Regions from separate parts of the Streptomyces sp. NPDC051136 genome, predicted to be linked through region 2. Evidence: riboswitches for the same ligand, from Rfam matches in the RefSeq annotation. Region 2 holds a riboswitch; the other holds the start of a gene.

Region 1 (4,034 bases), on a different contig from region 2:
CAGCCGCACACGTCGCGGCGCCCGCGCCCCTCCGCCGCCCCGTCCTGACCGGCGGTCAGAAGCCCTGGTCGTAGAAGGGCCTGACCGTGTCCCGCATCCAGTCGCAGACCGGGTCCTGGGCCGCCTCCAGGAGGACCAGGTTGACCTGCCACTTCAGCGGGGACCTGGCCAGGGCCCGGCCCAGGGCGTCCAGGGGGAGGGCTCGGGCGTCGCCCTCCCAGTGGGAGAGCTCGACGCCTATGTAGAGGACCGGGTCGGCGGTCTCGACGGCGGCCAGGCAGCGGCGCGCGCTGCGGACGACGCCGGTGGCGGCGAACTCGGCGGAGGCCGCGGCCAGGAAGTCCACCGGGTCGTCCTGCCAGTCCGGCTCGAAGAGACGGACCCGGCCGCCGGACGCGGGCCCGTCCAGCGAGGTGCGCCCGGCCCGGCACAGCTCGGCCACGGCCGGCGGCGGCAGCGGGATGCCGACGACGCCCTCCGGGTTCACCACGATGCCGACCTGCGGGGGCAGCCCGCGCGCGAACTCCACGGCGGGGGCGACGGTGTACGCCATCTGCGCCCCGGCGACCTGCCGGAACTGCTCCTCGGAGCTGAACACCGGCACGTAGGCCTGACCGTCGATCTCCAGCGAGGGCAGGTCGAGGGGGCCGCTGTGCGGGCCACCGCCGTTGGGCAGGGGTATCCACAGGTAACTGCGGCCGAGGACCTCCACGATCCGGCCGCCTGCCGTCGGCACGCCGAGGGAGACGGACAGCACCTCTTCCAGCTCGTTGCCGGGCCACCCGCCGTGCGGATGGGGGTGTGCCTGTGCCGGGAAGTCCATCTGCCTACCTACCGCCTGCCTGGTACCGCTGTCCGTGGCTGAAAGGCTAACCCGTTCGATCCGGGGTCCTCCCGTGTGTCACCCCGTGAAGGAGATCCGCCGCAGGGCGTCGGCGGCGTCGCGGTCCAGGACCACCGCGGAGGCGCAGCCGGCCGGCAGGGCACCCTCCGTCACCGCGCGCAGCAGGCGGGAGTTGGCCGTGCGGTGCCTCAGGAACGCGTACCGCGACACGCCCCGGCCGCGCTCGCGCTGGCCGGCCAGGGCCTCGCCGGGAGCGACGTCGAGGAGCAGCAGGTGCAGGGCCCCGCCCCGGCGGCGGGCGGCGCGGGCCAGCCAGCCCCGCACCCAGGTCTGGGTGCCGCAGTCGTGCACGACGACGCCCTCGCCGGAGCGCAGCGCGCGGCGCAGCCCGGCGTAGTGGGCGAGGCGGACGAGGGGGCGGTAGAGCGCGTAGGGCAGCAGGCGCGGCATGCGGTGGTCCCAGCGGTCGCGCGTGTCCTGGGAGTCGACGCGCCCGCCGCGCACCGTGCGCCGCATCAGCGTGGACTTGCCGCTGCCGGGCAGTCCGGTGATCACCACCAGGTCCCGGGGCCCGAAGAGCAGGGCGTGCGGACTGCGGCCGTCGCGGTCCCGCAGGTCGCGGACGACGGGAGCGGGCAGCGCGGTGCCCGCCCGGGAGGCCGGGGCGGCGGGCTGCTCGGGCAGCGCGAGTCCCGAGGTCGTGGCGCAGGCCGTGGTCCTGTTCACCGTGATCGTCCTCCCCTGGGGCGGTTCACGAGTCCCTCTCCCCGTCGAGTGTAAAGAGAAGGTAATGCGCAGGTCTCGCGTTTTGGTTCGCTTACTGCCACAAGCCGGTTACAGATCACGGTCTCCCACGAAAGAGCCGGTCGTGCAATGATGGCGGCGCCAACTGCATACCGGCCGTTTGAATCCGCGCGGGAGAGTCCCCGGCCGCGCCGGGGCGCCGAAGGAGCAAGTCCCTCCCTTGAATCTCTCAGGCACCGTTACCGCGTGGGCGAGGCACATCTGAAAAGCGGACCGCCCCCGACGGCGGTCCCACCCAAGGTGCAAGCCCTGATCGCCGTACTCCGGTGGACGGGGCGAACCTCTCAGGTTCCGATGACAGATGGGGAGGATCGACCTCGCCACGTCCTGTCATGGGAGACGACCGACCGATGAGCAGCACCGAACCCCGCCGTACCGCACTCGACGCGACGCATCGCGCACTGGGCGCGACGATGACCGACTTCGCCGGCTGGGACATGCCCCTGCGCTACGGCTCCGAGCGTGACGAGCACCTCGCGGTGCGCACCCGCGCCGGTCTCTTCGACCTCTCGCACATGGGCGAGATCACCGTCACCGGGCCGCAGGCGACCGAGCTGCTGAACCACGCGCTGGTCGGCAACATCGGCACCGTGAAGCCGGGCCGCGCCCGCTACACCATGATCTGCCGCGAGGACGGCGGCATCCTGGACGACCTGATCGTCTACCGCCTGGACGACACCGGGGCCGACGCCGCTCACTACATGGTCGTCGCCAACGCCTCCAACGCCCAGGTCGTGCTCGACGCGCTGACCGAGCGGGCGGCCGGCTTCGACGCCGAGGTGCGCGACGACCGCGACGCCTACGCGCTGCTCGCCGTGCAGGGTCCCGAGTCCCCCGGCATCCTGGCGAGCCTCACCGACGCGGACCTGGACGGCCTGAAGTACTACGCCGGTCTGCCCGGCACGGTGGCGGGCGTCCCGGCGCTGATCGCGCGCACCGGTTACACCGGCGAGGACGGTTTCGAGCTGTTCGTGAAGCCCGAGCACGCCGTCGAGCTGTGGCAGGCGCTGACCAAGGCGGGCGAGGGGGCCGGCCTGGTCCCGTGCGGCCTGTCCTGCCGGGACACGCTCCGCCTGGAGGCGGGCATGCCGCTGTACGGGCACGAGCTGACGACCGCGCTGACGCCGTTCGACGCCGGTCTGGGCCGGGTGGTGAAGTTCGAGAAGGAGGGCGACTTCGTCGGGCGCGCCGCGCTGACGGAGGCCGCCGAGCGCGCCGCCACGCAGCCGCCCCGCGTGCTGGTCGGCCTGGTCGCCGAGGGCCGCCGGGTGCCGCGCGCCGGGTACCGGGTGGTCGCGGACGGCGAGGTGATCGGCGAGGTCACCTCCGGCGCCCCGTCCCCGACGCTGGGCAGGCCGATCGCCATGGCCTACGTCGACCCCGCGCACGCGGCCCCGGGCACGTCGGGCGTCGGTGTGGACATCCGGGGCAGTCACGAGCCGTACGAGGTCGTGGCGCTGCCGTTCTACAAGCGCCAGAAGTAGCCCCGGCGGCGCCGCCCGGCGGCGTTCGTCTCCTCCCCCTCACCCCCTTCACCAGCCCCTTCCTCGCGTACAGGAGAATTCAGGTCATGAGCAACCCCCAGCAGCTGCGCTACAGCAAGGAGCACGAGTGGCTGTCGGGCGCCGAGGACGGCGCCTCGACGGTCGGCATCACGGAGCACGCGGCCAACGCGCTCGGTGACGTCGTCTTCGTCCAGCTCCCCGAGGTCGGCGACCAGGTGACCGCGGGCGAGACCTGCGGCGAACTGGAGTCGACCAAGTCCGTCTCCGACCTCTACTCCCCCGTCTCCGGTGAGGTCACCGAGGTCAACGAGGACGTCGTCAACGACCCGTCCCTCGTGAACAGCGCCCCCTTCGAGGGCGGCTGGCTGTTCAAGGTGCGGATCACGGACGAGCCGGCCGAGCTGCTCTCCGCCGACGAGTACACCGCCTTCACCGCCGGCTGAGGAGTCCCGACCGCATGTCGCTTCTGAACACACCCCTGCACGAACTGGACCCGGACGTCGCGGCCGCCGTCGACGCCGAGCTGGACCGTCAGCAGTCCACCCTCGAGATGATCGCCTCGGAGAACTTCGCCCCGGTCGCGGTCATGGAGGCCCAGGGCTCGGTCCTCACCAACAAGTACGCCGAGGGCTACCCCGGCCGCCGCTACTACGGCGGCTGCGAGCACGTCGACGTGGTCGAGCAGATCGCCATCGACCGGGTCAAGGCGCTCTTCGGTGCCGAGCACGCCAACGTGCAGCCGCACTCGGGTGCCCAGGCCAACGCGGCCGCGATGTTCGCGCTGCTCAAGCCCGGCGACACGATCATGGGTCTGAACCTCGCCCACGGCGGGCACCTGACCCACGGCATGAAGATCAACTTCTCCGGCAAGCTCTACAACG
Region 2 (4,034 bases):
GCTCGATCATCAGCGTGCCGGCCACCGGGAAGGACATCGTCGGCGCGTGGAAACCGTAGTCGATCAGCCGCTTGGCGACGTCGTCGACGCTGACGCCGGTGGACTTCGTGAGCGGGCGCAGGTCGATGATGCACTCGTGCGCGACCAGCCCGCCCGGGCCCGTGTACAGCACCGGGAAGTGCGGCTCCAGGCGCTTGGCGATGTAGTTGGCGGACAGCACGGCCACCTGCGTGGCGCGCTTGAGTCCCTCGCCGCCCATCAGCCGCACGTACGACCACGAGATCGGCAGGATGCCGGCCGATCCCCACGGCGCCGCCGAGATCGGCCCGACGCCCGTCTGCGGGCCCGCCGCGGGCTGCAGCGGGTGGTTGGGCAGGTACGGCGCCAGGTGCGACCGTACGGCCACGGGGCCGACGCCGGGGCCGCCGCCGCCGTGCGGGATGCAGAAGGTCTTGTGCAGGTTCAGGTGGGAGACGTCGCCGCCGAAGTGGCCGGGCTTGGCGAGGCCGACCAGGGCGTTCAGGTTGGCGCCGTCCACGTAGACCTGGCCGCCCGCGTCGTGCACCTGCGCGCAGATGTCGGCGACGTGCTCCTCGAACACGCCGTGCGTGGAGGGGTACGTGATCATCAGCACGGCCAGCTCGTCGCGGTGCTTCTCGATCTTGGCGCGCAGGTCCTCGACGTCGATCTCGCCGTCCCCGGCGGTCTTGACGACGACGACCTTCATGCCGGCCATCACGGCGCTCGCGGCGTTGGTGCCGTGCGCGGAGGACGGGATGAGGCAGACGGTGCGCTGCTCGTCGCCGTTGGCCCGGTGGTAGCCGCGGACGGCGAGCAGGCCGGCGAACTCGCCCTGCGACCCGGCGTTGGGCTGGAGGGAGACCTTGTCGTACCCGGTGACCTCGGCGAGCCGCTCCTCCAGCTCGCGGATGAGGGTCAGGTAGCCCTGCGCCTGGTCGGCGGGCGCGAAGGGGTGCAGCGCGCCGAACTCGGGCCAGGTGACCGGCTCCATCTCGGTGGTCGCGTTGAGCTTCATGGTGCAGGAGCCCAGCGGGATCATGCCGCGGTCCAGCGCGTAGTCCCGGTCGGCCAGGCGGCGCAGGTAGCGCAGCATCGCGGTCTCGGAACGGTGCTGGTGGAAGACGGGGTGGGTCAGGAAGTCGTCGGTGCGCAGCAGCGCCTCGGGCAGCGTCTCCCCGGTGTCGGCGTCCAGGGCCTCGATGTCGCCCTCGATGCCGAACGCGTTCCACACGCCGCCGACCTGGGCACGCGTGGTGGTCTCGTCGCAGGCGAAGGACACGTGGTCGGTGTCGACGAGACGCAGGTTGATGCCGTTCTCGCGGGCGGCGTGGACGATCGCGTCGGCCCGGCCGGGCACCCGGGCGGTGACGGTGTCGAAGTAGGCGCCGTGCACGATCTCGACGCCGCCCGCGGCGAGACCGGCGGCGGTGATCGTGGCGTACCGGTGGGTGCGCCGGGCGATGGCCCGCAGTCCCTCGGGGCCGTGGTAGACGGCGTACATGCCGGCCATGACGGCGAGCAGCACCTGCGCGGTGCAGATGTTGCTGGTGGCCTTCTCACGGCGGATGTGCTGCTCGCGGGTCTGCAGGGCCAGGCGGTAGGCCTTGTTGCCGTCCGCGTCCACGGAGACGCCGACCAGACGTCCGGGCAGGCTGCGGGCGAACTTCTCGTGCACGGCCATGTAGCCGGCGTGCGGTCCGCCGAAGCCCATCGGCACACCGAAGCGCTGCGTGGTGCCGACGGCGATGTCCGCGCCCAGTTCGCCCGGCGAGGTGAGCAGCGTGAGGGCGAGCAGGTCGGCGGCGACGGTGACCAGCGCGCCGAGCTCGTGCGCCCGGTCGATCACCGGCTTGATGTCGCGCACGGCACCGGAGGCACCCGGGTACTGGATCAGGACACCGTTGATCTCCCGCTCGGCGACCTCGGCCGGGATGCCGTCGCTCAGGTCGGCGACGACCACCTCGACACCGGTCGGCTCGGCACGGGTCTGTATCACGGCGACCGTCTGCGGCAGGGCGTCCGCGTCGACCAGGAACAGGCCCTTCTTGTTCTTGCCCATGCGCCGGGACAGCGCCATCGCCTCGGCGGCGGCGGTGCCCTCGTCGAGCAGCGAGGCACCCGAGGTGGGCAGGCCGGTCAGCTCGGCGACCATGGTCTGGAAGTTCAGCAGGGCCTCGAGCCGACCCTGGGAGATCTCCGGCTGGTAGGGCGTGTACGCCGTGTACCAGGACGGGTTCTCCATGACGTTGCGCAGGATGACCGGCGGGGTGAAGGTGCCGTAGTAGCCGAGGCCGATCATGGAGTCGAGGACCTGGTTGCGGTCGGCCAGGGAGCGCAGCTCGGCCAGCACCTCCGCCTCGGAGCGCGCACCCGGCAGGTCCAGCGCGTCGGCGTTCTTGATCACTTCCGGCACGGCGGCGGCCGTCAGCTCGTCGAGCGAGCCGTAGCCCACCTGCGCGAGCATCTTGGCCCGGGCCTCGTGGTCGGGGCCGATGTGCCGCTGCTCGAAGGGCATGGCCTGTTCGAGTTCGGAGAGCGGAGTGCGATGGGCGGTCATTGCGGAGGCCTCCTGGTCTGACGACCTTCGAGGGGCACCACGGCGCGGGTACCCGGACGGCCTCCCCCTCTGTCATCTCAACCTGAGAGCTTCACCGGTCGAGCCCTGGGCTCTCCCGGCTTTCACCGTCGGTGAGAGCGGAAGCCGTGACACCCGCTCTGCTTTCCAGAGTGACCTCGTCCGTGCGGTACGTGAGCCTGAGAGATTCCGGGGAGGATTTGCTCCTTCGGCGCCTCCGGTGATGCCCGGAGGACTCTCCCGCGCGGGGTCAGCAGCCGTTTGCCAGCGTACCAGCGAGGCCGGCGCGCGGACTCGGCGTGGCCGCCGGGCCCCGTGCTTCGAGTGGCCGACCGACGCCATGTGTTCTTTTGTAGTACTTACGGATGATTAGGCGGCTGGTGTGTGACCCAGTGCGGCCCAGGTGCGATCAAGTGGAGGGCCCCGTGCGTACTGACATCGATCCGCGCAACCTGATCGGCCGCAAGGCGTTCGACCGCGACGGCACCAGGATCGGCACCGTGGACGAGGTGTACCTCGACGATGCCACCGGCGTTCCCGAGTGGGCGGCGATACGGACGGGCCTTTTCAGCAGGGACGCCTTCGTCCCCCTGGAGCCGAGCGAGCTGGTCGACGGCGCCCTGCGCGTGCCCTTCGACCGGTCCCTGATCAAGGAGGCGCCCGACTTCGGCGTCGGCCGCCATCTCTCGCCGGAACAGGAACTCCAGCTCTACCACCACTACGGCCTGGACGTGGCGGCCTCTCCCCCGCCCCCCGACCACGACTTCGGCAAGCTGGCCGGCAAGGGCAACGACGACGGCTGATCCTCCCTGCCCTCCGCGCCGGCGACCAGCGGCAGGGGATCCGCCGGGGTCAGGTCCGGGTCGCCGACCGGGAAGGTCCGCACCCGGCCGACCTCCGAGTAGGGCGTCTCGAACCGCACGGTGACCCGGCCCAGTCCGCTGCCCTGCACCCACCCGTGCCCCAGCTCCGCGTGCCGCACGTCGTGTCCCGCCGGCCACCGCCGCTCGGCGGGTGAGGCGCTGTGCTCCTCCACGGGCTCGGCCTCGGGCTCCTCGGCGAGAGCCTCGGCCCGGCCCCCGGCGGCCTGGGCGAACAGATCTTCCTGGGTGAAGTCGGCGAGCCCGGTGACCCCCACCCCGAGCAGCCGCACGCCACCGGTCGTGTCGACCGAGTCCAGCAGCCTGGCGGCGGCCTCCCGCACCACCGCCGGATCGTCGGTGGGCCCGCGCAGCGTCTCGGAGCGGGTGAGCGTGGAGAAGTCGTACCTGCGGACCTTGAGCACGATGGTCCGCCCGGACAGGCCGGAGCCGCGCAGCCGCCGCACACAGCGGTCCGCGAGCCGCCCCACCTCGACGCCGACCCGTACCCGGTCGTGGATGTCCACGTCGTAGGTGTCCTCAACGGACACCGACTTGGTCTCCCGCTCGGCCACGAC

What was found. A riboswitch is a leader RNA that binds a small molecule or an ion and turns the genes downstream of it on or off. The one in region 2 is predicted to bind glycine.
Region 1: another riboswitch for glycine. It lies ahead of gcvT (glycine cleavage system aminomethyltransferase GcvT); the one in region 2 lies ahead of gcvP (aminomethyl-transferring glycine dehydrogenase).

The regions. Positions count from the first base shown of each region.
Region 1 covers NZ_JBITFE010000011.1:276,131-280,164, forward strand. The annotation lists gene ACIBCJ_RS30000 (enhanced serine sensitivity protein SseB) at 56-823, opposite strand; gene ACIBCJ_RS30005 (AAA family ATPase) at 902-1,570, opposite strand; glycine riboswitch at 1,750-1,843, shown strand; gene gcvT (glycine cleavage system aminomethyltransferase GcvT) at 1,999-3,132, shown strand; gene gcvH (glycine cleavage system protein GcvH) at 3,219-3,596, shown strand; gene glyA (serine hydroxymethyltransferase) at 3,611-4,034, shown strand, end outside.
Region 2 covers NZ_JBITFE010000016.1:9,622-13,655, reverse strand. The annotation lists gene gcvP (aminomethyl-transferring glycine dehydrogenase) at 1-2,578, opposite strand, end outside; glycine riboswitch at 2,754-2,849, opposite strand; gene ACIBCJ_RS34155 (PRC-barrel domain-containing protein) at 3,022-3,399, shown strand; gene ACIBCJ_RS34150 (DNA polymerase IV) at 3,315-4,034, opposite strand, start outside.